Xanthocytophaga agilis: one gene and its partner. The protein of the gene in region 2 binds, or shares a complex with, the protein of the main gene of each other region. Links are inferred from orthologs where the notes say so. Each region holds a gene or a part of one and is shown on either strand. Other genes may lie near its edges.

The links.
Region 1: the proteins of hslU (region 2) and hslV are in contact, whole or in part, in a solved structure (PDB 1G4A), measured with the Escherichia coli proteins. The link is inferred for Xanthocytophaga agilis from one-to-one orthologs.

The regions. Positions count from the first base shown.
Region 1 is NZ_JASJOU010000010.1:238,265-254,008, forward strand. The notes cover bases 8,263-11,066. They hold hslV (ATP-dependent protease subunit HslV), read right to left. Parts: upstream 10,033-11,066; coding sequence 9,493-10,032; downstream 8,263-9,492. Other genes in these bases: QNI22_RS25780 (pyruvate dehydrogenase complex dihydrolipoamide acetyltransferase), read left to right, coding at 8,263-9,420; QNI22_RS25790 (DUF5684 domain-containing protein), read right to left, coding at 10,239-10,667; QNI22_RS25795 (hypothetical protein), read right to left, coding at 10,905-11,066. Also shown: QNI22_RS25760 (two-component regulator propeller domain-containing protein), read right to left, coding at 1-2,852; QNI22_RS25765 (PorV/PorQ family protein), read left to right, coding at 3,173-4,021; QNI22_RS25770 (ComEA family DNA-binding protein), read left to right, coding at 4,002-6,107; QNI22_RS25775 (NAD(P)H-dependent oxidoreductase), read right to left, coding at 6,748-7,383; more of QNI22_RS25780, read left to right, coding at 7,780-8,262; more of QNI22_RS25795, read right to left, coding at 11,067-11,255; lysA (diaminopimelate decarboxylase), read right to left, coding at 11,285-12,517; QNI22_RS25805 (L-type lectin-domain containing protein), read right to left, coding at 12,965-13,816; QNI22_RS25810 (NADAR family protein), read left to right, coding at 14,341-15,213. UniProt on the Escherichia coli protein: Protease subunit of a proteasome-like degradation complex believed to be a general protein degrading machinery. The complex has been shown to be involved in the specific degradation of heat shock induced transcription factors such as RpoH and SulA.
Region 2 is NZ_JASJOU010000010.1:84,014-99,794, forward strand. What follows is about bases 3,572-6,412. They hold hslU (ATP-dependent protease ATPase subunit HslU), read right to left. Parts: upstream 5,756-6,412; coding sequence 4,388-5,755; downstream 3,572-4,387. Other genes in these bases: QNI22_RS25115 (PAS domain-containing protein), read right to left, coding at 3,572-3,969; porQ (type IX secretion system protein PorQ), read right to left, coding at 5,871-6,412. Outside these bases: more of QNI22_RS25115, read right to left, coding at 1-3,571; more of porQ, read right to left, coding at 6,413-6,917; lon (endopeptidase La), read right to left, coding at 7,032-9,545; QNI22_RS25135 (OmpA family protein), read left to right, coding at 9,936-11,903; QNI22_RS25140 (GAF domain-containing protein), read left to right, coding at 12,381-14,015; QNI22_RS25145 (BaiN/RdsA family NAD(P)/FAD-dependent oxidoreductase), read left to right, coding at 14,054-15,280; QNI22_RS25150 (hypothetical protein), read right to left, coding at 15,291-15,781. UniProt on the Escherichia coli protein: ATPase subunit of a proteasome-like degradation complex; this subunit has chaperone activity. The binding of ATP and its subsequent hydrolysis by HslU are essential for unfolding of protein substrates subsequently hydrolyzed by HslV.

The DNA of each region.
Region 1 (15,744 bases), 160 kb from region 2 along the record:
GGATCTTCAACATCCATTCCTGCAACCTTGCATAACCCGGATAGACTCGCCAATGGCCCTTTGATATCATGCGAAGCACGATAAATAAACATATCCAGTTCCTGATTGCTCTTTAAGAGACTTTCATTGGCAACCTTAAGCTGATGGGTACGTTGTTCTACTCTATATTCAAGATCATTATTTATAGCTCTCAGCTCTTCGTTAATCTGTTCAATCAACTCTTTCGCCTCTGTAAGTTTGATATTTTTCTCTTCAATATTATTCTTCTGGCTTTCAATTTCTGCATTCTTTTGGACAAGTTCCGCAGTTCTTTGTTGTACCAGATCTTCCAGAATCTGCTTTTGTCTTTGAAAGAAACGAATTCTGTTTCTATAATATACCAGAATAGATCCCAGTACTAAGGCTATACCTGAAATACGTGCCCACCAGGTTTGGTACCACGCAGGATGAATGACAACATGAATAGAAGCCCAAGTATTATTCCACTGATTGTATTTATCGGCAGCTTTTACTTTGAATGTATAAGAACCAGGGTCCAGATTGGTATAAGAGGCCAAGCGTCTGTTGCCTACATTCTTCCAGTCTTTATCTACTCCTTCCATCATAAAGGCGTAGCTATTTTTCTCCGGATTCAGATAATTTAGCGAAGCAAACTCAAATTCGAAAAAGTTGTCCTTGTAGTCAAGATCAATAACAGACAGGTCATATAAAGGTTTAGCAAACTCTTTTTTCTTATCAAATAATGTAAATGAGGTAAGATAAATAGGTGCTACATATGGATTTTCAAATACCTTATCTGGATTGAAGCTAATGAAATGCCTGCTCCCCCCGAAAAATAGTTCTCCATCATAATTTTTGTGTGCTGCCCATTGTTGAAATTCATTACTATACAAGCCTTCCTCTGTAGTAAAGTATCGGAACTTATTTGTTTTAGGATTAAATCGTACCAGACCTTTGGAGAAAGTACTTATCCATAGATCTCCATTTTTATCCGAAAGCATACTACAGACATTGTTTTCCGGTAAGCCATTCTGGGCATTTATACGCTTAAAGGTATTACTCTGGGAATTAAACTGACAGATTCCGGCATCTGTCCCAATCCATATCTGACCATTACTTTCCGTAATAGCCCGAATCGAATTACCAGGCAAACTTTTCAAGGAGTTTTTCTGTGCCTGATAATTGGTAAAGGTGTTTTTTGCGATAGTAAAGACCGACAACCCATTTTGTTTGGTACCTAACCACAGCTTTCCTTTCTCATCATCGTAGATTACCTTGATTGTATTCCCAGCGATAGATGCAGGATTTTTAGGATCATGTGTATAGGTATGAATGGTCTCATGATAGGGATCAAACTTGCAAAGCCCTCCTTCATATGTACCAACCCATACAATACCTTTTCTGTCCTTATATAAAACTTCAACCCCATTACTACTTAACTGGCTATTGCTTGAAGTAAAAGAACGGAATGTTTTTAGATGTTTATTATACCGATACAGTCCATTTTCTGCTGTTCCTATCCATATATTTCCAATATCATCTTCAGCAATGGCAGTAATTGTATAATCAAAACCCATCAACTCATTGGTAACTGGCAATTTATAGCAGGTATACACATCCTGAAGTCTGTCATAAGCATATACAGCCAGGCCATCTGCAAAGGTGCCACCAATCCATACTAGTTGTGCTTTGTCTTCATAAATTGCGGTAATAGCGCCATCTGTAAATTTAGGTGTAGTACCTGCACCACTTATATACGACTTAAATACTGCATTCTGTGTATCAAATTGATCTACACCTGTACCTTCTGTCCCTATCCATAAGATGCCTAATTTATCCAGTAATAGTGTATTAATGTCATTTCCACTAAGGCTGGCAGACTGGATAGGATTTTGTTTATAGGTATTGAATTTGTTTCTAACCGGATCAAAAGAACTTAAACCTCCTCCTTTTTCTGTGCCAATCCAAAGAATGCCCATATTGTCTTCTTTGATTGCCCGTATGAAATCACTGCCCAATCCTTTTACTGTTTGGGTCGAAAAGTACTGTACCTTACCTGTTTGTTTATCAAAACGTGCCAGGCCTTTACCATATGTTCCTAACCAGAGATATCCTTCACGATCTTCTTCTATTGCATAGATATCTGTGTTTTCCTGATTTAAATAGGTAGAGAATTTCTGCTTTTGTACTTCAAACTTACAAAGACCACCTCCAAAAGTACCTAACCAGAGGTCTCCATGCTTATCTTCATGTATAGTAATGATATTGCTACTTTTGAGCCCGTTGACATTGCCAGGGTCACTCTGATAGGAAGCTAATTTTTGCGTTTTTACATCAAATTTCACCAGCCCTCCACCAAATGTTGCAATCCAGATATTGCCGTTCCTGTCTTTATGGATGTCGAATATTGTATTGGAAGTCAGCGCCTTATCAGTTGCCGTTGAGTAAATGACTCCTTTACGGGTCTGTGGATTGAGACGAATCAGCCCGTTATCATAGGTACCAACCCATATGTAACCTTCATTGTCTTCAGCCAATGCACGAACATCATTGCTGGGTAGACTCTCATTATCTTTAGGATTATTCTGAATAACCTGAATGGTATATCCATTATAAATATTGAGGCCATCTTTAGTGGCAAACCAGATAAAGCCTTTACTATCCTGCAGGATGGCATGTACATCTTTGTTTGACAGCCCCTGTTTTGTAGATAAGTTCCTGAAGCTCAATTCACTTATCTGTGAAAATCCTGTTTGCATTCCACATAAAAAAGCCAAAACCAGGCCAATAAGCCATTGTGGCCTATAGCATAGAGCAAGCTTCTTAGGATGGAAATACTGTAAGAAAATCATTATTTAAGAGAATATGCCATTTATTCTTTTATTAGTCTACTAAGTAAGTTACTTTCCAGGCAATATATCTTCTTTGTTTGGCGGCATTCTTACATACGTAACGAGATATAACAAAGTATAGGAATTCTCCCTCTCCCAAAATCAAAAAAATAAATCTTAGCCACTGATTTACTTCAGAAAAAAACAAAGTATGGTATGCTGTATTATTTATGCTTAAAATATTACAATGCACGTCTTTCAGTCTATTTTACTATTCACGGGATCCCCACCATTGATAATTTTACACACTTTTTATATGTTACACCTCACATTTTTTACGCTTGAAAAGATTATTATTTTTTTCTTCTCTTCTAGTAATAGTTAGTATCCAGACCGTTTTCGCAAGCGGAGAGCCTAACCCCGCAGGAGCTCGTGTATGGGGGCTTGCCAATTGTTCTGTTACTTTTTCAGATCCCTGGTCTGTATGGAACAATCCCGGAGGGCTTGCTTATACAGAGTATTCTCATCTACTGGCAAACTATAACATTCGGTATGGTATGTCTGGATTTCAAACAATGGCTGTCGGATATGTGCATCCTTTATCAAAGGGTGTACTGGGTGCGACTCTTAGTCGCCTTGGTGATGAGCTGTATAATGAAACAACAGCAGGAATCTCTTATGGATATCTCTGGAAGAATATCAGTATGGGTTTACGGGTAAACTACCTCCAAACTGGAATGCAGGAGGTAGGCAAGAAACAGACTGTGTTGTTTGAAATAGGCACAGTGGTCCAGTTATTACCACAGCTTTCAGCGGGTGTCCATATATATAATGTATCCCAAAGTAAATTAGACGTTTCAACTAATGAACGTATTCCTACTGTCATGAAGGTAGGTTTGGCATACAAGCCTCATACTAAGCTCGTCTGGACTGTAGAGTTGGAAAAGGACATTAACTTTCCGGGCACCTTCAGAACTGGACTAGAATATGAGATTGTAAAAAACCTGCGTTTACGTACAGGCATTGCCACTCGTCCACAGCTTTATTCCTTTGGTATTGGCTTTAGCCCTAAGAAGTTACAATTGGATTATGCCTTTCAGACACACTCTACCTTAGGATTATCTCATAATTTGTCTCTCAGTGTTCGTCTTCCAAAAAAGAAAACTACTAATGAATCTACTAAAAGCTAAAAGACTTATTCAGGTGCTGATATTCCTGGTGATTTTTTGTAGTTGGGTAGATATAGTAAAAGCACAACAACCCGCCCGAAAAGAGATAGACTTGGATGATTTTGCACAGCAATTATTGGCTACCCAAAAAGAAGACGCCAATTTTGATGATCTCTATGAATCTCTTTTGCAACTCTATACACATCCATTGGATCTGAATATAGCCACTCGTGACCTATTAGGTTCGCTTTATATACTATCAGAAGCGCAGATAAATTCTTTCGTTGACTATCGTAAAACCAATGGCAGGCTACTTTCTATCTATGAACTGCAGGCTATACCTGGTTTTGATATACCGACTATACAAAAATTATTACCCTTTGTAACTGTTTACGATAATGGCAATGCATCCGATAACCGTTCATTGTGGAAACGAATACTGACAGAACGTAGTAATACACTGTTGCTACGCTATGACCAGACACTGGAAAAGAAAAAAGGATTCCTACCTCCAGACACAGCCCGTGATGGGTCGCTAACACAACGATATACAGGCTCTGCTGGTCATTGGTATGCACGTTATCGCATTAACCATCCAGGCGATTTCAGTTTGGGCTTTACTATGGAAAAAGATGCGGGTGAGCAAATAGTCTGGCAACCATCACGCTATCAGTATGGGGCTGATTTTTTCTCCTGGCACTTGCTGCTGGAAAATAAACGGCACTGGAAAAAAATTGCGATTGGCGATTATCAGTTGCAGATTGGACAGGGTTTACTCCTGTCAGCAGGTTTTTCAGTTGGAAAAGGCGCTTCTACAGTTGAAACCATACGACGGAGCCAGGTCGGTATTCGTCCCTACACATCTGTTATGGAAACTGGCTTTCTGCGAGGAGGTGCTGCTACCTATGTGTTAGGTAAATTTGAAGTAACAGGCTTCTATTCTCATATACATAGAGATGCAAATGTAAATGATAGTGATTCATTGACAGATAGCTATATTTCCTCTCTTTTACTTGCCGGCTATCATCGCACGCCTCATGAGTTAGCAACCAGAGCCACTGTACTAGAACAAACTTCAGGAGGGGATATTACGTATAAAAGTGCAGCAGGAAGGTTTGAAATGGGAGGCACATTTATCTATACACAGTATGATACGCCTATACAGAAAATCCCCCGAAGATATAATCAGTTCGAGTTTTCCGGAAAAAACAATACAGGCATAGGACTACACTATAGTTATGTATGGCAAAACTTTAACCTTTTTGGAGAAGCAGCTCGTTCATCGAGTGGCGGCCTTGGAGTTGTATCAGGTATTATAGGTAGTTTATCACCTCGTTTATCCACCTCCCTACTGATCAGACACTATGATCGGAACTTCCATACGTTTTATGGAGGGGCCTTTGGCGAAAATACACGCAACATCAATGAAAGTGGTATTTACTGGGGAGTAAAATTCAACCCCACCCGACGGATTACTCTTACAGCATATTATGATAGCTACCGTTTTTCCTGGCTAAAATATAGGGTTGATGGACCATCCGAAGGCTTCGATTATTTGCTTCGTCTAGCCTGGCAGCCAACTAAAAAACTCCTGTTATACACACAATATAGAGAAGAACATAAACAACGAAACGAACCTGATCAGGATTCTCCCATCAATTTTATCACAGAGACTATTCGTAAACAATACTTATTTAACATAGACTTCCAGGCTAATGACTATCTTTTTCTGCGAACTCGTGTCCAGTTCAGTTCTTTTAAACAAAGTACACTGACAACCGGATATGCTATCATGGAAGACCTTACTCTCAAACTACGTCGCTGGCAGATTAGTACCCGCTTTGCCTTGTTTGATACAGAAGATTATGACAACCGGCAGTATGCCTTTGAAAAAGATGTGTTGAACAGTTTCTCTGTTCCTATGTATTATCTTCGGGGAGCACGGTATTATCTACTCCTTAATTATGATGTGACTCCACGTTGTTCGGTATGGTTTCGGGTAGCACGAACCTCACTTGTCAATCAGGATACAATGGGGTCAGGACTTGATCAGATCAATGGACCTCAACGTACAGATATAAAAGTACAGGTGCGGTATCATTTGTAACAGAAGTCACCCCAAATGTAAGGATGAGCTTTTATTCAAGCAGATCTCTTGCATATGCATTATTCTATGCAAAAGTTTTTCAGAGGATGCAAAGCTGGTCCGTTATTTTATGAAGAGATTGCATACTGTTCACCACATTTTTGCTTTTGAACATAATTTCAACCACATTTTATTTTGAACGGAATTCCGATCATTTTTTTCTGTTGCGCATAATTCACCGCAAAAATAAAATCTGATCGGAATTCACCGCAAAATTGCTGATTGCATAGAAACAGGCACAAATCAGATTTTATTGTGAATTGATTGCAGGCATAAGACCTTATCCTGTCCCATAACTTTTCTGGAAACAAAGAAAGTTCCTGGCGCAAGCGTCCGCTTGTGTCCATTTTGAGAGCAGCGTCCGCTGCGTTGGTCGGTAAAACTCTGTTTGGGTGCTAACCCAAACCTAAACAAGTATCAATTTGTCCCAACGCAACGGACGTTGCTTTCAAATTAGGTCCGAACGGACGTTCGAACCAGCGCTCTCTTTTTAAAACCGCCATTTCCAGAAAAGATATAGGACAAGATAGGAGTAAAACTTGTCGTAAATCTAGCCTAGCCAGACTGTAGGATGACTTCTGTTATATTAATTTATTTAATCTCAGGCTACAAGTTCTGTAAAAAGCTCAGCACGATCTTTCCGTACTTTTGCTGCACCTGCCAGAAAATCTTTCTCTTCATCCCGATAACCTAATGTCAGCAATACAACACTACCAAGGTTTTTTTCTTTAAGGCCTAATAATTCATCAAGGGCAACAGAGTTGAAACCCTCCATAGCGCAGGAGTCTACTTCTTCAACAGCAGCAGCTACCAATCCAAATCCCAAAGCAATGTATGCCTGACGGGACGCCCAGTTTTTGATTATTTCCGGTGGCATAGAAAGCAGCCCGTTTTTGATAGAGTCGGAAAACCCGTTCAATGAGTCAACAGGAATATTGCGGGTACGAGCAATGCGTTCCATATAGGTACGAATATCCTCTTCGCTTACAGATAATTGTGAAGCGAAAACCAGCAAGTGTGACCCTTCCTGTATCTGAGGTTGCGGACATGACTGCTCGTAAATCTTTGCTTTTAAAGCTGGATCAGCAATCACTACAACCTCATACGGTTGAAGACCAGCAGAAGATGCCGATAATCGAATAGCTTCTAGTATGGCGTCTATTTTTGCTTGTGGTACAGGCTGCCCATTCATTTTTTTGGCAGCATAACGCCAGTTTATTGCTTCGTTAAATTGCATTGTAGTCGATTTTAAATGGTTAGAATTGTTGCTACAAAGCTATCTGCCTTTACTATGCAAAAGATAGTAGTATCCCAAAGGTTAGTGGTAACCTTTGGGATAGTGTTTTTGCAGAATGAGGCAACAAGCCTGTATAAACGTCCATTTTCCACTTTCCAACCATAGGCAAGGACAACAATTCTACTTTGCCAAATCTCTTATTAACTCAAATACACTGAATAATGAAACTAAATCCTTCAGAAAGGGTTTCTTAAAACAGGAAGCATTTCAATTACCTGTGTAAAAAAAAATGCCTTTTCTGTGCTGCCTTTTGCCTATTTATAAATACACCTGTATATTTGGTGTCCTAATGAGTTCTACTGATTTTCAATTTTAATTCTTTCGTACTGAGAAAAAATGGCTGAAGCAATACGTATGCCCAAGATGAGTGACACCATGACCGAAGGTGTCATTGCTGGTTGGCTGAAAAAAGTAGGTGATACGGTCAAAACCGGCGACGTTCTGGCCGAAGTAGAAACCGACAAAGCTACTATGGAGCTGGAGTCCTACAATGAAGGTACAATCTTATATATTACCGATCAAAAAAACGTTCCTATCGATGGTATTATCGCCGTTGTAGGAAAACCGGGTGAAGACTTCAAAGCATTGCTGGATGGAAAAACAGGTGGATCTGTAGCAACACCTCCTCCGGCTGCTGAACCAAAAGCAGAAGAAAGCAAGCCAGCTCCTGCACCAGTAGCGGCTACTCCAGCTGCTAATGTAAAAGCGACATTGGTTCCAATGCCTCAGATGACGGATACCATGACTGAGGGAACCATCGTAAAATGGCATAAACAAGTAGGTGACACAGTAAAATCTGGTGATTTGCTGGCTGAAATCGAGACAGACAAAGCTACGATGGATTTTGAATCTCCGGAAGCTGGTATATTATTGTATATAGGTGCCAAAGAAGGAGATGCTGTAGCCGCCAAAGCTCCACTAGTAATTATTGGTGAAAAAGGCGCTGACTATCAGGCATTGTTAGGTGGAGGAGCAACCGCTACTGCCTCTACACCCCAGGCAGCAACAACTAGCAACAATACTGCCTCTGCAACAGAACCTGCCAAGCAGCCAGCTAACTCTGTTTCTGATTCTGACGAACGTGTTAAGATTTCTCCTCTGGCAAAGAAAATTGCAGAAGAAAAAGGTGTTAACATACAACAAGTGAAAGGAAGTGGTGAGAATGGACGTATCGTAAAACGCGATGTCGAAACATTCACTCCTTCTGCACAACCAACTTCTACTCCTTCTACTACTCCTGCGTCTCAGCCAGCAGCAGAAAAAGCTCCTGCTAAAGCGCCGGTAGTAACAGGTCAGGAAAGTTACGAAGATGTGCCTGTATCTCAGATGCGTAAAGTTATTGCACGTCGTCTGGCAGAAAGTATGTACAGTGCACCTCACTTCTATCTGACTATTGAAGTGAATATGGATAAGGCAACTACTGCCCGTGAAGCAATGAATCAGTACTCACCGGTTAAGTTGTCATTCAATGATATCGTGATCAAAGCTACAGCAATGGCATTGCGTCAGCATGCAGCGATCAATGCATCCTGGCTAGGTGACAAAATTCGTTACAATCACCATGTGAGCATTGGTATGGCTGTTGCTGTACCCGATGGATTGCTGGTGCCTGTTATCAAAAACGCAGATATCAAATCTCTATCTCAAATCTCAGCGGATGCAAAAGAACTGGGAGGAAAAGCGAAAGATAAAAAACTGCAACCTCAGGAAATGGAAGGAAGCACTTTCTCTATTTCGAACCTGGGTATGTTTGGTATTGAAGAATTCACTGCCATTATCAACCCTCCAAACTCTTGTATTCTGGCAGTAGGTGGAATCAAACAAACACCTGTTGTAGTAAATGGAGAGATCAAAGTTTCCGGAATTATGAAACTGACTCTGTCTTGCGATCACCGTGTAGTAGATGGAGCAACAGGAGCAGCATTCCTGCAAACATTAAAAGGACTTCTGGAAGATCCTATGCGTATGTTGGTATAATCAGAAACTCATTTTTGTAAAACAAAAGAGCCTGTTTCAGAACAGGCTCTTTTGTTTTATATCTGTAATCTGTTAAAGCTTCTCTACCACCAGATTATGATTGGTATAAATACAGATATCCGCTGCAATATGAAGGCTCTCTGTCACCATTTGTTCGGCTGTCAGTTGTGGTGCATGTTTCTTCAACGCAATAGCTGCAGATTGTGCATACATACTTCCTGAACCAATGGCCGCAATACCATTATCTGGCTCCAACACATCACCTGTTCCGGAGATGATTAGGATTTCTTCGTTAGTAGCCGCAATCAGCATTGCTTCCAACCGTCGCAAGAAACGGTCTGTACGCCAGTCTTTTGCCAGTTCTATAGCAGCTCGCTTAAAATTCCCACCGTAGGCATTCAGTTTTTCTTCAAATCGCTCTAGTAAGGCAAAGGCATCAGCAGTAGAACCAGCAAAGCCTGCCAACACTTTGCCATCCATCAGTTTACGGATCTTACGGACGTTGCTTTTGGCAACGGTATTTCCCATGGTAGCCTGGCCATCTGCCCCAATGGCAACCTGACCATTATGTAATACAGCAACAACGGTAGTTGCATGAATCTTTTCCATCATATATTATTTAATCAGAATTGAGTAATGCAACAGAGTATGTTATACTCCATTGTGATACTATTGACGTTCAAGTTTAAATAATATTTGCAGAAAAGAAAAAGTTCAGATAGAGAAGGATGCAAACAAGGGAAGATGGTATCTTTCTAAAAACAAAATCCCTTTACCTGAAATGAGTAAAGGGATACTTGCAGAAAATTTATGCACGTTTAATTATTACTATTGTAAAGATCTTTATTTACAGGAATAGGAACTGTGCCATAGGTATTTCTGGCAAATTGGTAATCGGGGTCTCCTGCAGGGCCAAGGTATTCAGCATTACCAAAAGCCAGCATTGGCAGGAATATAAACCCTAAAAAGAGCATACCAACAGTATAGCCTTCGTCTTTTCCAAAGCTTTTGCACAATAGATTTAACGTCCAGATCAGAATTACTATGTTAACAATAGGAACAAAGAGTAATAACGTCCACCAGGCAGGTTTCCCAACTATTTCAAGCTGAACAATAAAACCATAAATAGGTACTATAGAAGCCCAGCCCGGTTTTCCAGCTTTTTCAAATAACCTCCACCAGGATACAATGGCTAGAATAATAATACCTACATAGATTAAGAATAAAACTGAAAACAGAGCAAACATACTGTAAAGCAAGATTTGTGTTACCTACTCTATTAGAACCGGGTTTTCGGTGTTCCCCATTTATTTTGTAGTAAAATTACTTCCAAAGGAGAAACTTATTATTTCAGTGGCACACCTTTCCTTACATATGACGTTTTTACCTATTTTTTCATACTATTGACCCTATATAACATGTTACCAGCAACATTTTCATGGTTAATGTAAATGAACCCAGAAAATGTTTTTTGAGGAAAAACCTTAAGATTGAAAATACTGCTCGACTACCTCAATTTTTCCTACAATGTGCTGGTTAAATTCTTGCAGTTCTTCGGCAGGAATCCATAGTTCATCATAGCCTTTGCCTCCTACATTCTGTACAGGAAATTTTTTGAGATACGCAGCATCTACTGCAAACTGAGTGACATAGCCATTGCCATAGGCAGGAACATTCCAGTCTACTGTAATCTGACGGGCATATTCCAGGTTTAGTACCGGATAAAAAATGGGCTGCTCAGGGAGCCTGGGAGGGAACTTTGTCCAACCAGATTGCTCAATAAGATCTAACTCTTTTTGAGCAACCGGACGGTACAATATAATAACAGATGACATCTCTGACATCACAGGTAGTTGAAAAATGATTAAAAGTCTAGTAAAATCTGATTACGCAGAATATCTTCCATTGTCTCACGTTCACGGATCAGACGGGCTTCTCCTTTGTAGACTAATACTTCTGCCGGACGAAAACGGGCATTGTACTGGCTACTCATGGTAAAGCCATAGGCTCCGGCATTCAATAGCGCCAGCACATCATCCGCACGGACTTCGTTCAACTGGCGATCAGAGCCTAATGTGTCTGTCTCACAGATATATCCTACTACATCATAGGTTTTTAGTTCACCAGCAGGGTTAGATACGTTCACAATTTCATGATAGGCATCATACATCATTGGACGAATCAGATGGTTTAAGCCTGAATTGACCTGTACAAAGGTGATGCTCGGTGTCTGTTTTACCTGATTAGCCTTTACAAACAACACGCCACACTCACTTACCAGATATTTACCAGGTTCAAACCACATTTCCAGTTCACGACCATAGTCTTTGCAGAACTCTTTGAAGGCAGCTGAAAGTTTTTCACCTAGGTCTGGCATGTTGGTAGTTTTGTCACCCTTTTTGTACCCGACTTTAAATCCACCACCAAAATCAATAAAGGCAAGGTCTGGAAACTCTTTTGCTACTGTAAAAAGTACATTAGCTCCCTGAATAAAGGCTTCCGGGTCCAGAATATCTGATCCGGTATGAATATGCAGACCATTGATAACAATGTTATATTTGGTAACCAGGGTATGTACATCCGGCAGTTGTGCCAATGGAATACCAAACTTTGAGTGTTCGTGCCCTACTTGGATTTTAGCATTGCCACCTGCACGGATATTGGGCTTTAGCCGGATACAGCAGGGAACAGTATTTCCAAAGATCTTTCCAAACAGTTCCAGTGTAGGCAGATTATCTACATTGATTGAGACACCCAATTCTACCGCCTCCTGTATTTCTGAGAAATCTACTCCGTTGGAGGTGAAGGTAATATCTTTAGGCTTGAACCCAGCCAGTAACGCCTGCCGAGCTTCTGCTACAGATACGGCATCAATGCCAATGCCTTGTGTCTGCATCAGCTTCAACACAGAAATATTGGTCAGTGCCTTACATGCAAACTTAATCCGCAAAGGAACGGTATTGAAAGCGCTTTTAAGGTTATTGATCTGGCGAATAATCACATCCGCATCATAGACATAGAGAGGTGTTCCAAATTGCTGGCAGATATCAAGTACATTAAGCCCTTGAATCTGATACTGTTGACCGGAAAGTTGCATGTAAATTGAGAAATCCCTTGCTGCTAACAGCGTTTGTAGTTGAACAGATAAAATGAGTCTCAAAAATAGTATCTTTTTTTATCTGATTCAGCATTATTGGCAATCAAGGTTCAGGTATCTGCTTCATTATCTTACCTGCACTTAAAAAATGCCAATAGCAAATCTCCATTTTCCAGACGCTTCAGACAGATCAGACCCTTCTAAAAAACATTTTATAAAGGGAGGTAATACAGGAATTAGATTATCTGGTTGATTAATAGGTAATTACAAAACAAGTACTACAGGTATTGTGTATTCAGTCTGACCATGAAAGTTAGTTTGGAAATTTTTAAATAAAATAAGGTGCTGTTTATCAGATATTTAAAAAATTGCAATGCTCATCCCCTTTATAAAATGTTTTTTAGAAGGGTCTGATCTGTCCGAAGCGTCTGGAAAACTGTGTTTCAACTATCGCAACAAAGGCACTTGGTCTAACCTGGGTGTTTGTACAGATGTGACCTCAGATATAGCAGCTTGGTTATGATCCATTTTGGGGGCAGTTTGGAGTGTCAGGTTTGGAATGGCTGGTTTCACAGGTTTTACTGCCCTGGAAGGAATCTTATAGACGGCAATCTGCTTCAGACAGAAATACTGCAGGTTACTGGCCCGGCCTGTAGAAGCTGTAAAGCCCCATATTACCTGAGTAGCCCCTTTAAATACTTCGTGAATCAGATCTTTCTTGCCAGAATAGACTATATGTCCATCCAGAAAAACAGTGATCAGTTGTTTCTCCGGATTCCACCGAAACCTGAAGTCATGGAGTTTGCCGTCTTCCAGGTTATAATTGTCCGTATTGTTGTTCCAGTACTGGGTATGAAAGTTGGTACCATTTTCCAGATAGGCGGCATGATCACAGTAAGGGTCGTTCTGGCGGGCATTGTAATAGGTATCAAACTCAACAGCGACAGAGGGCGAAATATAATTTCCGGCTACATAGTCTTTGCTCCAGCGACCATATCCCATACACTCACCCCAGGTGCCAAAGGCCTGATACTGATTGGGGTCATTGTGTACCACAAAGGTAATTCCGTCTGCCCCTTCTTCTTTAGTACCTAGATAAATATCAAACTGAATCTCAAAGTAGGTATTCAGATTCAGCTTCTGTGTACTGTATGCGAGTCCTTCAGAATACGGAACATCCGGAGTAAGTTGTATGCAGCCTCCATCCATTGGAGCCGCATCGCCCATAAGCTTAAATGGCGATTGTGCAGAGCTTATCGCCACTACCATACCTGCCAAAAGGAGTAAAGGTACACGCATAGTGGTACGAAATTAGGTTGGTAAATCTGTAAGGGAAAGGCGGCTCGCTGAATGTATAGGAAAGATACAAAACCAAGTGGTAAAAACAGCAAGTATTTCAGTATTTTTCAGATGAAAAAAACACTCTCTGCCTTGATGGGAGGACGATACTTTTTGTCCTTTTGAATCATGTCTCATAAAAGAATCACTCCCTTCTTTGTCCTTCTGAAAGAAACTCGTGACAAATAGAGCCATGCTTGGTATATGAGTGAAAAAAAATATTCAGAAACCAAATGCCGCCGGTCTTGCCACGAGTTTCTTTCAGAAGGACAGCAAAGAGAGATTTACTTAAGGAAGACAAAAGGGAGAGATTTTTTCAGGGAAACAGAGGAGTGTTGCTTTGGGGAAAACAAAAAATAAATTACTTTATCTATTGCTGCGCAAAACCTAACCTGCTCAAACTACGTTTTCCCATTCAAAAATTAAGTACAATTTGAAAAACTCTATACAATATTAAAGTTCACCGTCTATAAACTAAACCACCTATGACTCCATCGTTTACACTAGATAGTCCTATGCCTCCTATATGGATTATGTATCCTCATATCTCACAATACAGCATTGGCTGGCGAATGGGTTATGGGGAAGGATATAAATTTAATTTGGGGGATTGGAAGGAAAACTTATCAGAAGAGCAACGACGACAGTATGAAGAGATGTTTCCGCATCCGGTATTCTGGAGGGAATATTACAACCCTGATTATGACTTTGAAGACATTGAGGATTTTGAATGTGGGACTGTACAACTATGGCACAAAAATGGTGAGATGCAGTATTCAAGAGAGAAACTGATCGAGCAGGTCAAATCAGCCCCACTCTCCTATCTTTTCTTTTGGAAACCTAATCCTGACGCACTGGATAAGTTTTGTCTGGGACAGTGGCAACCATCTTACTTTGAGGTTGATGAAGGCGAATACACCTGTGCGGAACAATATATGATGGCTGAAAAAGCCAGACTCTTTGAGGACGCTGAAACAGAGAGCAGAATTATGCAATCAACAGACCCAAAGGAAATGAAAGCCTTAGGACAGAAAGTAAAAAACTTTGATCAAAGCATCTGGGACAAAGCCAAATATTCCATTGTCCTCAATGGCAACTATTACAAGTTTACCCAAAACAAAGATATGCGTGACTATCTGTTATCTACAGGCAATCAGATTCTGGTAGAGGCTAGTCCATTGGATACAATCTGGGGCATAGGTCTGGCCGAAGACAATGCAAAGGCACTGGACCCGACTACCTGGCGGGGCAGTAATCTGCTGGGGTTTGCCCTTATGGAAGTCAGAGATGAATTGCGGAAGGTTTATAAAAACTATCATATCATTGACTGGAGCAAACTGAAAGAGTACACAGTTTGATAGAGCCAAGAGAAAGACTTTGGAAGCTTTTAAACTTCTTACAGTATGCTTTCCTATCCTTACTTCAATTTTCTTTTTCTGTTATACTTGATCTAAAACCTAAAGGAGAACGGACTGCAAATGCCCAAACTACCTTAAATACAACCTTTCTTGCCTAATGTGCATAGAACTATGCTCATTACAAATTTTGAGTTTAGTTCTAGGCATACAATAAAATAAGGAGGCAGTCTCTATTGCTATTCTCAAAAAAGTTTTTGCCTAGAGTTCACCACAAAATTGCTGATGCGTTGAGTAAACCGCAAGAAATTATTTTGAACAAAATAAACCGCAAATTTTTTGTTTGATTGAAATTCATCGCAAAAAATTGTCTGCGTTGAATTCCGATCAACAATCTCATCTACATAAAACTATGCACACTAACTTTATATCAGGATATTGGAAATAAAATAGTCAGGATATAATCAGATAGGTAATTATATCCCTCTATCCAATAAAACCCTGACTGCTATAAAATCAACTAAAAGAAGTTTT
Region 2 (15,781 bases):
TAGTGCCAGTTTGGCTTTTAATTCTTCAATCTGTTGCAATTGTATTTCTTTATCCTGTATAAGCTCTCCAAATTTTTTATCATTCTGCAACTTTTCAGTGACATCTTTGGAATATACGGCAATAGCGGTTATAGTACCTTGGGCATTACAGACCGGTACATAATTGATAATCAAATGGATTGGATTACCTTGAATTACCATTTCAATATATTCTTCAAACTGTTCACCTGAGAAAGCTCTTTCATATCTGGCTTTTTCTTCTGCATTGTTCAAGAATCCTAGGATGTCAAAACCTTTTTCCATCTTTATGCCCATCTCCTCAAACTTAGTTGCAAATACTTTATTGAAAAAAAGTATTTTGTAATACCCATCAATAATTGCAATGGAATCAGTACTCACATCAATGATATTGGTTAGACATCTTTCTTTTTCCTGTACTTCCATAAGCATCCTATGCATTTCCTCCTGTGTTGCCGAAAGCTCTTCCATATTCTGACGTAATTCCTCTTCCTGAGCTTTGAGTTCTTCTGCTTGGCTTTGTGCTTCTTCCAATAACCTTTCGGCCTGTTGTTTGGCTATGATGGTTTCAGTTACTTCTTTAGCAAAAACAGCCGCAGCAACAACATTGCCTCCATCATCTCGTAATGGGCTATACGTTTGCACAAAATATTGTTCTTTGCCGTTCTCTTGTTCGAATTTCTCCACGATCTCAAAGAACTCGCCATTCAATGCACGGTCATAGTATTTCTTGTAAACAGATTTTTGTTTCTCATTAAAGATGCTGAGGATGTCAAATCCTTTTCCAACTTCTATACCTGCTGCTCTGTATGTTTTCTTTATAAGTTCATTAGCCAGAACAACCTTATACTCCCGATCTACAGTAAGGATAGAGTCGTTTGTTGCATCAACCAGATCATTCATGAAGGCTTCCTTCTCTTGTACGTCTTTTAAGATCCGGTGTAATTCTTCTCTTTGTGAATTAAGCTCTTCTGTTTGTTCCTGGCTTTCTTTCAACAATTGTTCTGTTTGTTGTTGCAGTTTCAATCGGTTGGTAATATCATGAGCAATCAAACTTACACCAATGATATTGCCTGTAGCATCTTTTAACGGATTAAATGATACCTGGAAGTCCAGATCAAAATGATGGCGGTGTGGAACATCCACTTTTTCACCGCCAAATGCTTTGAGATATGGCGCTTTAAACCTTCTCTCCTCTTCTTCTCCTTTTTGTCTTGCCATCTCCAGAAGGTCTGAACCTGCTTCTACAGGGAAACCGTATTTTCCAAATTTTTCCTTAAAGGCACTATTAGCCAGCACAATTTTGAAATCCTGATCAATGGTTAGCAAGCTGTCTGGAAGCCCTTCAATAATATCGTTGTAATACGTCTTCTGATCATTGATTTTTTGAAGTTGCTTAGCCATCTCTTCCTGATTACCAGAAAGCTCTTCCATACTCTGACGTAATACTTCTTCTTGAGCCTGAAGCATTTCTGCTTGTTCGCTAGCTGCATTTTTGGCTTTTGTAATTTCTGTTACATCCTGAGCAAATATGGCAATAGAAATAACTTCACTGTGTTCATTTTGAATAGGAGTGAAGGTAAAGTTAATATACCTATCCATATCCTGAAACTGATAGTGCTCATGAAGTTCTACTGTTTCACCTGCAAAGGCACGGGCATAAATAGCTTTGTGTTTCGGTTGTTCTTCGGGTGCAAGCAGAGTTGTGATATCAAATCCTTTGTCAACCTCAAATCCCATGTGTTTGTAATTTGCTTTCAATGCAGCATTGCTACTAATCACCTTCAGATTTTTATCGATAGTAACAATCATATCTTTGGATACATCCAGAATAGTAGACATATACCGTTCTTTCTCCTGCACTTGAGTCATTACCAGACGCATCTCCTCCTGGGTTGCCTCTAGTTCTTCCATATTCTGGCGCAACTCTTCCTCTTGTGCTTTGAGTTCTTCCGTCTGACTCTGAGCCTCTTCCAATAATCTTTCAGCTTGTTGTTTGGCTACAACCATTTCAGTAATGTCTTTTCCAAAAATAGCTGCAGCTACAATTTGTCCTTCGTCATTGCGGATAGGGCTATATGTAAGTGAAAAATGCTGGATAACTTTGTTCAGTTCATATTTCTCTATTACTTCAAAGAATTCCCCTCCTAATGCTCGTTGATAATATCCTCTGTAGACGGGTTTTTGCTCATCTGTAAATACATCCAGAATTGGGAACCCTTTTTCAACATGTATGCCATATGGCTTGTATGTATCCTGAATCTGTTTGTTGCAAACAATTACTTTATAGTCATGATCAATTGTGAGGATAGAATCATTTGTAGAAGAGATCAGATCGCTCATAAATGCTTCTTTTTCCTGCACTTCTTTCAAGATTCTTTGCACTTCCTCCTGGGTAGCAGCCAGTTCTTCGAGATTCTGACGCATTTCTTCCTCCTGTGATTTCATTGCTTCCGTCATTTGCTGACTCTGTACCAACAGGCGATTCGTACGATCTACTACTCTGGCATTTGAGAACGTGGAAGCAATACTCTCCGCTACCTTTTCCGCAAACTGAATCTCATGTGGCTGAAAATCGTGAAAAGACGCAATTTCAATGACTCCTTCTATTTTGCTTTCTACTTTCAGTGGAATTAATAACAAGTATTTTGGGTTAGAATCTCCAAGTCCTGAGGTAATGCGGAGATAATGATCCGGAATATCTCTTAGATATGTGGTCATTCCTTCCAACCATACCTGGCCAATCAAACCCTGACCTGGCAGTATTTCTTTCTCCTGAAATTTCTTACGGTTATAAGCATAACAGGATTTGAGTTGTAGATAAGGATTAGGAGTATCTTCATTTTCAATAATGAATAGACCGCCTTGGTTAGCGTTCATATATTTAACCATCTGTTGGATGATCTTATCTGATAAGATATTCAGATCATTACTACTACGTAGAATATCTCCGAAATGAGCAAAGCCTTCGTTGGCCCAAAAACGTTTTTTCTCTTCTGCAGATACTTTTTTCAATCCTTCACGCATTTGGGAGAGAGAAGTCCCCAAGTCTCCTTCGTCATCAAAGACGCTGATATTATTGTCAAAGTCTCCTTTTCCGACATAGAGGGCAAATTCTTTGATCTCACGAAGATTACCAGACAATATATTGAGTTCTTTAATAATAGTATTCAGTTCATCCTGAGATGCGGGAATTTCTTCAGGCAAATTTCCTTTACTTAGTTCACGAAGATATTCTTTTAATGAACGAATACGGGTGAGTACACCCACAATCATGAAGAAACCAATAAAGTAGGCAAGCACAAACGACAGGATTACATATACTGGAACCAACCAGCGTAGACGACTCTCTACCCAACCTATTTCTGTTTGTGCACGTTCAATCTCTCTGGACTGTATTTCTTCGTTTCTTCTAACTGAGGCAACCAATGCATTTACAGATGGCTGAACAGTTTCGCTATACATCTTTTGGGCTGCAGCACTATCTACAGGTTGTTTCAGTGCAACCTGTAATTGATTGTATTCATTTGAAATCTGAACAAGCAAACTTTTCTCTTCAGCTTTTAAGCACTTATTGGAAAGATTGATTAGACTATCTCTGGATGCAACAGCAGATTGTTGCAGTTGTTGCACTTCTGCCTCATCAATCGTTTCCTGAAAAATATTCTTTTGCTGCCAGGCAATGACAAGTCCTTTACTGGAAGATTGTAATTTGGAAGAGTACCTATGAGCATCTGTCGCTACAGTGAGTGCATACTTGCTTTGCTGAATAGCGGAACGCCATTGCAGGTTAGTAAGTATCACCAATATAATTGCAACACTGCCCAACGAAAGAAAACCGATTGTCAGCTTTCCCTGAATAGTGTTATAGTTCAAATTGAAGTAATAACGGATATAATGCGAAAGCCCTTTATCCGACTTCTTAGTAGAATTATCCTTTACCTGTTCCATGTCAATGTATTCATAATAACAATAAGCCTATAAAATAGCATGGGCAAAATTACAGGATACGGCACTGGAGTTTGATAACATTTAGGGGGAAATCCTACAAGTGAGACATTCGTAAAGAAATGATAGTAAGGGTATTCTATAGTAGATAAACACAGGGTAAAATACATTTTTCTTATATGTAACCTGGCATTGTTTTAAGCCTTTACACTATTTGGTGAAAGTGTACAAAATCCCGAAAATACAAAAGCCTCTCCTGAATAAGAGAGGCTTTTGTATGATAAAATTTGTGTATTAAATCAATAAGTACTTTTAGCAAAAGAGCTTATGCGTTTTTTCAGATGTCAGTTAGTTATATCGGCAAAATTTATCAATATGCTAACTGAATAGTACATCTGTCCAGTTCTTATGCAAAGCTACATTATAAAATATACTGACTTAAGTCTCTGTTTTTCACCAGACCGGAAAGCCTTTCATCCACTAATTGTGCATTTACCACAATCTTTGCATTAGCTCCAATTACATCTGGTATGTCAAAAAGGAATTCGTTTAGTAAGTGACTCATTACTGTATGCAGACGTCTCGCGCCAATATTCTCAACTTCTGAGTTGATACGAAATGCAATTTCTGCGATTTGCATCAATGCATCATCCTGAAACGTGAGTTCAACACTTTCTGCTGCCAACATTGCCTCGTACTGTTTGGTCAATGCATTTTTAGGCTCTTTTAGAATATGGTAGAAATCATCTTTGGTTAAGCTTTGTAATTCTACCCGAATTGGGAACCGACCTTGTAACTCAGGAATCAGATCTGAAGGCTTGGAGACATGAAAGGCTCCTGCAGCAATAAATAAAATATGGTCAGTATTGATTAATCCGTACTTGGTGTTGACCGCACTCCCCTCTACAATAGGGAGCAGATCTCGCTGCACACCCTCACGGCTTACATCCGGTCCACCGCTACCCCGACTGGAAGATGCAATCTTATCTATTTCATCAATAAATATAATACCTACATTCTCTGCTTTCCGGATAGCTTCTTCCTTTACTTCATCCATATCAATCAACTTGGCAGATTCTTCTTCCAGTAAAATCTTTCTCGCTTCTGCAATAGTGACTTTTCGTTTTTTTGCTTTTTTAGGCATCATGCCTGACAACATCTCTTGCAGATTCATCATTGTCATGTCATCCATGCCAGGTCCCACCATACCAATTTGAGCTCCGGCTTGCTGTACATCAATCTCGATCTTACGGTCATCCAGTTCTCCACGTTGTAACTTATCCCGAAAATTCTGACGGGTTCTTTCGTTTAGCTCATGATCAGATTTGGGTTCATCATTGGTATTGCCTGAGAATCCAAAAGAAGGCTGTTTCATCGGAGGAATCAGTGCATCCAGAATAATGTCCTCAACCATTTGAGAAGCCCGGCCCTTTACATCTTCTTTTTTTCGTGCCTTCACCATCTGTACTGATTGTTCAACCAGATCACGCACCATACTTTCCACGTCCCGGCCTACATAGCCTACTTCCGTAAATTTAGAGGCTTCTACTTTTGTAAATGGAGCATCTGCTACCTTAGCCAGGCGTCGGGCAATTTCTGTCTTTCCTACACCGGTGGCACCTATCATCAGAATATTATTAGGGATGATATCTTGTTGAATTGATTCCGGAGCATTCATTCGCCGCCAACGGTTACGTAAAGCAATCGCTACATTCCGTTTTGCATCATGTTGCCCTACAATATATTTGTCTAGTTCAGCAACTATTTGTCTGGGAGTGAGATAATTCATTCAATTAAGAATTAAAAATGAGTTTACTATATATAACTGTTCCTGATCAGGAATATCGTCTGTTAACTAAAAGACGAATAAGAATGTTTTTCATTGTATGGAGCATTTTAATTACCTACTTAACTTCCTTTCTCTTAATTAATCCACCGAGGTTGGCTGTTAAAGTAATGTAGCTAACTCCTCCTGCGGCCTGTTGATAAAACCGTGCATATCCTATATGTAATGGTTTTAGCTTCAGTTGAAAGCCAAACGAAAATCCGGCATTGAATGCACCATCAAACAACCGCATTTCCTGATGCACCAGATGGTTATATCCCAAGCGTATGTAAAAAGCTTTAGCAAGCACCAATTCTGTGCCTAGAGTGATATGCCGTGCCACTTTGTCAGCAAAGCTTATCTTCTTGGTAACAACATTTCCATTCGCATCCAGGGAAGTATTTAGTATTGGGTCGTTATAGGCAATATCCGGTTGATGCAGATGGTGGGCAGTGATAAAAAATCGAAAAGGCATAAATTCTGGTTTAAAGGTAGTGCCTATTTGTACATCAAACGGCATCACCTGCTGACTGGCTTCTGGAGTATATTTTTTTAGCGTAAGTCCGGCATTCTTTATAACCAGACCAATAGTCCAGTCTTTCTTGGGATGTTTCCATACTCCTCCCAAATCCATTGCAACTCCATAGCTACTGTAATTGGCAATTGCAGAGCCTGAAAATTTTACAGTAACCCCTAACGTATAGGCTCCTTCTGTATGCGCATGAGATAAGGAAACTGCATAGTCGCTGGCTTGAAAAGTACCTGTCACATTACCGGAAGCGTCAGTTTCTTCCATGGTGCCATAGTTCATGTAGTGTATTCCCACACCAAAACGTTTTCCCCGAAATTGATCTGCATAGGCTGATGAGAAAGCATGTATTTGCCCAAAAAAAGGGATATAGCTTACAGATAAATGCTTATCCATCTCTTTATTTAATAAGGCAGGATTGGAAAACTGGCGATTGACATCGAAGTCTGCATTGCTGATATTAATACCACCTGAAGAGGCTATTGTTGCATTGGAAGGTTGACTCAGAAATGCAAATCCGTTATGCCCTCCCAGAGATTGAGCTTTTCCAATACAGGCGTATAAAACCAGCAGAATACATCCATAAAATTTCACCATGAATAACACGAATAGTCTATTGAGCAAAAATAACAGTATTTTGATGTCTGGCGACTCAGAAATAAAAAAGGTTCAGATAATATATCTGAACCTGATATTCATAGCAAATCAGACCTAGACTGTAAGAACGTTCTGATTCTGATTTACAGTTTCTTTTTCTTTTATATCATGTACTGAGAGATCAATTGCATTGGCTACTTTCTCAGGCAATAAAGCATATTGTAGCACTTCATCTACCGTGTTTACATAATGTATCTTTAATCCTTCGATATATTTTGGGTTGATATCTTCAATATCTCTACGATTTTTCTCACTCATGATAATTTCTACAATACCTGCCCGTTTCGCTGCAAGAATCTTTTCCTTAATACCTCCTACAGGCAATACCCGTCCTCGCAGTGTGATTTCACCTGTCATGGCCAACTTGTCTTTCACTTTGCGTTGAGTGTATACAGAGGCTAGTGAGGTGAACATCGTGATTCCGGCAGAAGGGCCATCTTTAGGGACTGCACCTGCAGGAATGTGAATATGCAGATCAAACTGATCAAATATACGATAATCAAGTTGCAGTGTATCTGCATGAGCCCGTAAATAGGATAATGCAGCAGAAGCAGATTCTTTCATCACATCTCCCAATTGCCCTGACAGAGTCAAACGTCCGCGTCCACGGCTCAGGCTGGATTCTACAAACAAGATTTCTCCGCCTACCTGTGTCCAGGCCAGACCTGTTACTACACCTGCCACACTGTTATCCTGATAAATTTCTTTATCAAATATTTCTGCTCCTAAAGCCTTTGTAATAAAAGCAGACGAGATCTTTTTCTCATACGCTTCTTCCATTGCTACAGATTTTGCAACCTTACGCATTACGGTTCCGATCTGTCTTTCCAGTGAACGAACCCCTGATTCACGCGTATAGTCATCAATGATCTTGATAATAGCCTTGTCATCAAAGGTTACATCCTTGGGAGACAATCCATGTTCTTTGCGTTGCTTAGGAATCAGGTGTTTTTTGGCAATCTGTAGTTTTTCTTCCAGTGTATATCCTGTCAGTTCGATAATTTCCATTCTATCACGCAACGCAGGCTGAATAGTTTCCAATGAATTGGCGGTTGCAATGAATAATACTTTGGATAAATCGTATTCTACCTCCAGATAGTTATCCATAAATGTAGAATTCTGCTCAGGATCCAATACTTCCAGCAATGCAGAGGAAGGGTCTCCTCTGAAGTCAGAGCCTACTTTATCTATCTCATCAAGAATAAATACAGGATTATCTGATTTACCTTTGCGGATATTTTGAATCACTTTGCCAGGCATTGCTCCAACATAGGTCTTACGATGTCCACGAATTTCAGCCTCATCATGTACTCCTCCTAATGACATTCTGACATAGTGACGTCCAAGTGCCTTGGCAATAGAACGGCCTAAAGATGTCTTTCCAACCCCTGGAGGGCCATACAGACACAGAATTGGTCCGCGCAGACTCTGAGTTAGCTTCAATACTGCCAGATATTCAATAATACGATCTTTGATCTTATCCAGTCCATAGTGATCTGCATCCAGTATTTTACGGGCTTTGGCCAAATCGAAGCTATCCTTGGTATATTCAGACCAGGGAAGATCTACCAGCAGTTCTACATAGTTCATCGCAACCGGATACTCAGCTGCCTGTGGATTAATGCGGGTTATTTTATCCAGTTCCTTAGCAAAGTGTTTACCAACAGCTGCAGGCCATTTCTTTTTTAATCCCTTGGCTCTTAGTTCTTCAATTTCTTTTTCCGTACTGTCGTATCCAAGTTCATCCTGTAATACCTTTATCTGTTGACGGAGAAAATAGTCCCGTTGTTGTTGGTCAAGATCTGAATGTACTTTGCTTTGTATTTCATGTTTTAATTCCAGCAACTGAATATCTTTCTGCATAAACTGAAGAAGCAACTCAGCCCGTTGCATACCTTCACTTACCTCCAGAATCTTTTGCTTATCAGATACTTCGGCATCAAGATTAGAGGATAGAAAGTTAGTCAGAAAGCTAGGGCTTTCAATATTTTCAATGGCAATCTGTGCTTCTCTTGGAATTTCAGGTCGAAGGTTAAGAATCTTTCCTGCAGCCTCTTTCAATGACTTAACCATAGCCTTCACTTCCTTATTGGTAGTAGCAGGGAAATTATCAGGCAACAGATTGATCTTTGCAGTCAGATAAGGATCCTGTTGTATGGGTTCCACCATCTCAAAGCGCCGCTTACCTTGTATAATAATAGTTGTATTACCATCAGGTAATACAAGCATTTTGATTATATGTGCAACAGTACCTGTCTTGTATAAATCTTCATAGGTGGGTTCTTCCTTATTGGAATTAGATTGAGCCACAACACCTATTACCCGGGTGCCTTTATAAGCACGTTTCACCAGCCTGATAGATTTCTGCCTTCCCACTGTAATCGGGATCACTACTCCTGGAAATAAAACCGTATTTTTAACAGGAAGAATAGGAAGTTGTTCCGGAACCTTAAATTTCTCAAAATCTTCGTCTTCATCAGGAGATAATAGCGGAATCATCTCCACTGCATCATCATCTGCAATGTCGGCTACTATCAAATTTTCATAAGGATTATTATTATACCTCATTGAATACATTTACTGTTTTGAATGAAAAAATCCGGGATGAAAAAAATAAAAAATACTCTAACTTCTATAACATTATCTTTAATTACTTTAATCGTCCGGTCGCATTTTTGTCTGCGATTTTATATATGCCCAAAAACCTCGCCATTCTTACGAATATGGCATCAAAAAGAAACAACTGACATATTGACTGATTCACTTACCAGTTTCTTCATTTTTTTATCTAATATTACATTCGGAAAACTATGTGCCAGTTGATTACGATGTTGAGAACACCACTATTATGTAACAAACAATTATCTTTCGTGTTTTCTGCCCTAATAAATATTTTAACCAGCTATGCGAGGGAAGATTTATTTACTTAATTATATCGTTTGCATCCTATCGCTTTATATGGTGATACCTGCAATGTGTCAATACAAAAAGGTTGAAGGAGGTATCAGGCGACCACGTCATTCATCCACAGCTGAGCAACAGGCGGCTGCCATGGAAGCATTTCAATTTAAGGATTTGCGTCCGAACTTCCGCTATTATGATGCTAAAAAGTTGGACGAAATCGAAAAACTGGAGAGAGATAAAGAATGGGAAAAAGCATATCCCTTATTGAAAGAATATGTCCAGAACTTTGGAATGGATAATTTCTTGCGGGATATGTACCTTGTCTGGCGTTTGGGACGTATGTCTGAACAAGCAAAAGATATAGGTCAGGCTAAGTTTTTATACAGACTTGTATTAAAGCATCACCGAGGAGATATTAAAGTGCTTGAACAGCACTATGACTCACTTACCAGTACTGAGAAAGATTATTATGTCCCACTGGAATATTATTACGAACTGGTTGAGTTCCGCAAATCTGTAGATACTTTGCTGCCTCCTGTAGGTGTCCTGATAGACATGGGTATAGAGATTAATTCTCCTAAAGCCGACTATGGGCCTACATTAAGTCCGGATAATAAATTCATCTTTTTTACGTCAAAACGAAATACTAAGAAGATGGGAATCAGAAACGTAACAGTGCAAAATGAGGATATTTATTATGCGCGTAATGTTGATGGTTATTGGGAACCAGCTCAACCACTTGATAATATAAACACTGCTTACAATGAAGGCTCAGCTGTACTAACCAGAAATGGTAGAAAACTGTACTTCTGCCGTTGTGAGGCTCCGGGGGGTCTAGGAGATTGCGATATCTATATGGCAGAACTACAACCTGACAGCACCTGGGGTAAAATACAAAATCTGGGGCCTAGAGTAAACAGTCGTTCCTGGGATTCTCAACCTTCTTTATCCCGTTCTGAGGACACTCTTTATTTCGCCTCTGACAGATTAGGTGGATTTGGCGGATCTGATTTGTACTTCACCTATAGATTAAAGGGAGGAGCATGGGCACCTGCCCAAAATATGGGACCTACTATCAACACCCGCAGAAATGAAGTAAGTCCGTTTTATCACCCCAATCACAATGTTCTGTACTTTAGTTCTGAAGGTGGACATATCCCTAACTTTGGCAGCTTTGATATCTATAAAACCTATAATTCCAGAGGTATGTGGCAGGAACCGGTTAATGTAGGGCCCTTGGTAAATGGCAAAGGGAGTGAATACTATTTTACAATAGATATGGAGTCTAAGAATTTGTATTATGCACGTTCTGAGGAAACAGATATTCAGAATCTGGATCTTAATTCGTTTCCATTACCTATGGAAGCACAGCCTAAAGCGACTGTGCATCTTCAGGGAGCTGTAATAGACTCTATTTCCAAGAATCCATTTACAGGTATTGTATCGGTTATCGATTTAACCAAGAGTATAGAAATTGCCCCCAAATATCTGCGTCCCGATGGTAGCTATGATTTTGATCTGATTCAGGATCACGAATACCTGGTAATTGTAACAGGAGATGATTTTTTCCGGGTAGAACGACAGTTTAAACTGGTAGGAGACACCTCTATCTATATCGAAACTCCTGCCATTAGTTTGAAGAAATGGGCTTTTGCATCTCTGGAATTTGAAGCAGGAAGCGCCAAGATCATTCCTGAAATGTATAACGACCTGAATAAGCTGGTTAAGTTTATGGCCGATCATCCAAATTTCAGCTTGCGTATCTCCGGACATACAGACTCACAAGGAAAACAGTCCGATAACCTGAAACTATCACAGCGTCGAGCAGATTCGATTAAGAAATATATTGTAGACAAAGGGAAAATAGATCCTGGACGAATAGAAGCCATTGGCTATGGAAGTAGTCAGCCATTGATAGAAGAAAAGACTGAAGACGATCGAAGTATTAATAGAAGGGTTGAGTTTGAGATAAATAAAATGAAACCCAAAACGGATCAGATGGGTAACAGAAAGAGAGATTAAATGGGTTTATATTAGTAATTTTACGGAAGGGTAGATTTCACTACAGAGATCTACCTTTCGTTTTTATGGACTATACCAAGTGATATATATAAATAGTACCTCCCATTCCAGCTATTCAGCGACAAGAAGGAAAACCTGTCAAAATGAATAAGAAATTACATGTCACTAACAGGTAAAACCAACTAAGAAATATTCTAAGATATTCTTTCAGCACATGAGAGTAACTGACTCATATAGAGTGTTTTATTAATTAATTAGCAATTCTACAAGAAGATAAAGCTTTTTATCTAACAGCGAATTATACAAGTTGCTTAGTATTTTTTATTGGAAAAGTATACTAGTTGTATGAAAAGAGCGAAAAAGATACTTATAACTGATTTTCAGCAGATTAGAAAAATATTTGAGTTTGGGTTTTGTTTCTTTTGTATTCACTAATACTCCCATTCCTATTTTTCCAATCTGCTATTTATCAGGTACATGAATTTCACTCATATACTAAGAAAATTCAGTATACACACTACACAAGGTAGAGTTGTCACTTTGAGTGCCAGCTTTCTGACCGTTTTTGTTGTTTTTGCAGGTTTTGTCTATAGGCAAAACAAGAAGACAGAAGACGTTAGTCAGATGACTATTGAAGTGCGTTTGCCTGTTGCTTTAAGTGCAGCCAATGTACTCAGTAATATAGAAGCAGCGGCAACGGCTCAGCTTACATTTATCCTGACAAAAGATCAAAAGTATGTGGATCAGCGCCAGCAGATATGGAAAGATCGGATAAATCCTGAATTGGCGAAACTGGTACAATTAAAACCTGTACTTCCTACTGATGAACAACTTAAAGTAGATAGTATTTCTGCCTGGATAAAGGGATATCATACTACTCAGGAAGAGGAAAATTCTATTACATTGCAGCTTCAAAAGCTGGACATGACGGATTCAACAAGTATAGCTCTACAACAGATTGGTACAGCTCGTTTAGCCGTCCTGGTCCCTCAGATTAGTAATTATTATTCAAAAATAGAACGTGAACTGACTATTCTGAGCCAACACCAGCAGGAACAGCTAGGCAAAGAAGTAGCTGACATTCTCCAGAGTATCAATGCTACTAACTCTACCATTGCCAGCCTGTGTGCAATCATTGTAGTTCTGGCAATTATCATAGGCTATTATGCTTCTCAAAAAGCGAGCAGTGCTATTGAGCAGACTACCTACCAAATTCAGAGTCTTGCAAAGGGCGAGATTGCAGAAAGTATAGCAGAGGTGAAAGGAGATATGAATGTGATTGTGCAGGCAGGTAATCAGCTGAAAGACAATCTTAGAAATGCAGTTTCTTTTGCGTTGGCAGTTGGTGAAGGGAAATTTAATACATCTTTCACTCCTGTTAGTGAAAAAGATGCTCTTGGCAATGCTTTATTATTTATGCGGGATAAACTGCAGCTTGCAGCAGAGGAAGATAGGAAAAGAAACTGGACTACAGAAGGATTGGCCAAGTTTGCCGATATACTACGTAGTACAAATGATTTCAAAGAATTATCTACATTGATTATTTCTAATCTTGTTAAGTATATAAATGCCAATCAGGGAGGCTTATTTATTGTGCAGAAAGAGGATACCCAGGAGCCTGTACTGGAACTAGCTGCCTGCTATGCGTATAACCGGAAAAAATATCTTACCAAACAGATTTTGATTGGAGAGGGTTTGGTTGGACAATGTTACCAGGAAGGTGATTCTATCTATCTGACAGATCTTCCAAATGACTACATACATATTTCTTCTGGCCTTGGTACAGCACGTCCTACCTGTCTGCTTATTGTACCATTGAAAGTAAATGATGCTATAGAAGGAGTCATTGAACTAGCCTCTTTTCAGGAAATTACGTTGCATGAAAGAGCTTTTATTGAAAAGCTGGGAGAAAATATTGCGTCTACTTTATCTGCGGCCAAGCTAAATGCAAAAACACAAAAGCTATTGGAAGAAACAAAACAACAGGCAGAGATTATGCGTAGTCAGGAAGAAGAGATGCGTCAGAATATGGAAGAACTAATGGCGACCCAAGAAGAAATGGAACGCAGACAATGGAAAAACACTGATTATTACGCACAGAATGCTGAATAAAAAATAGTATCTTGGCAGGCTCAAAAAATTGCCTGTACGTGTCAAAAACTTTTGTAGTGATAGGAGGCGGTGCCGCTGGTTTTTTTTGTGCGATCAATGCTGCGCGCCTTAGCCCTGAACTTACTGTTGTTATTCTCGAAAAAACTCCCAAACTGCTTTCCAAAGTAAAAGTTTCGGGAGGAGGAAGATGTAATGTCACCCATAACTGTCAGTCAGTTAGTGATCTGTTGAAAAATTATCCGCGTGGCCAGAATTTTCTAAAAAAAGCATTCTCTCACTTTTCTACAATAGATACTGTTAACTGGTTTGATGAAAGAGAAGTATCATTGAAAGCAGAGGCAGATGGACGCATGTTTCCTGCCACAGATTCATCTCAGACTATTATTGACTGCTTTTTAGAGGAAGCCAGAAAGTATGAAGTGAAGATACATTCTCAATGGAATGTTCACTCCATTACAAAACTGGACACAGGATTTGAAATTACATCTGATAAAGGTCAGAAAATAGATGCTGACTTTACTTGTATTGCCTGTGGTGGGTTTCCAAAGAAAGAACAATTTGATTGGATTACTCAATTAGGACATAGTATTGAATCTCCTGTACCGTCACTTTTTACATTTAATATACCTAAAAATCCTATTACTGAATTAATGGGTATTTCTTTACCATTGGCAACAGTAAAAGTTGCAGGCTCCAAACTTGTAGAATCTGCGCCGTTACTGATTACACACTGGGGTATGAGTGGTCCTGCAGTATTACGCTTATCGTCCTGGGGTGCACGGGTTTTATCAGAGAAAGGGTATCAGTTTACAGGTCTTGTTCACTGGGTACCTGAAATGAATGAAGAAATGATTCGGGCAGAGATTCAGAAGATTCGTTTTTCTTCACCTACTCAGAAAATTCAGAATGCGACCCTTTTCCGATTACCCCAACGTCTCTGGCAGTTCTTAATTGACAGAGCAGGCATTACAGAAGATCTTCGCTGGACCGATTTACCATCCAAGGAACAAAACCGCTTAATCAAGGTACTAACAAATGATGAATATCCCGTAAATGGGAAAACTACGTTTAAAGAAGAGTTTGTAACCTGTGGAGGAGTAAAGTTGGCAGAGGTTGATCCGACAACTATGGAAAGCCGGATCATACCCAATTTATTTTTTGCCGGAGAGATTCTGGATATTGATGGTATTACGGGTGGATTTAATTTCCAACATGCATGGACAAGTGGCTGGCTGGCAGCGAAAACAGTTACCAACAGACTATAAATGGGTAAAGTTATTCTTCATCCCAATCATCCTTATCTTCATCACTTATGTATGACCAATCTATAGATAGAGTATCCAGTATCTGCTCAAATTCTTCTTCTTGTTGACAGGCCAGAAAGATTCCCTGCCACTGGCTTTCCGCATCCGTCATAATAAAAAATACCTGCTTGCCATCCCGTGTAAAAATTTGGTTATACCAGTGATTTTTACCTTTAATTTCATACCAGTTAGTAATATATTCTTTTACTAACCGGATTTCATTCTTATCTGGCTGCATAGTATTGGACGTATAAGGCAATCCGCCCATGACAGCCTGAAGGTATGCCATTGAGACAAAGAAGTTACTCAGGCTGGACGCGTCCAGTACCCATGTATTGCCATTGTCATAACTTCCATATACTGGAGGGTCATCCAGGGTCAGATCCGAACTGGCAATTGCCCAAAGTACTACTCCCTGATTCTCTTCATAGAAGATCATATAATCAGAATCAGACAAGTCCA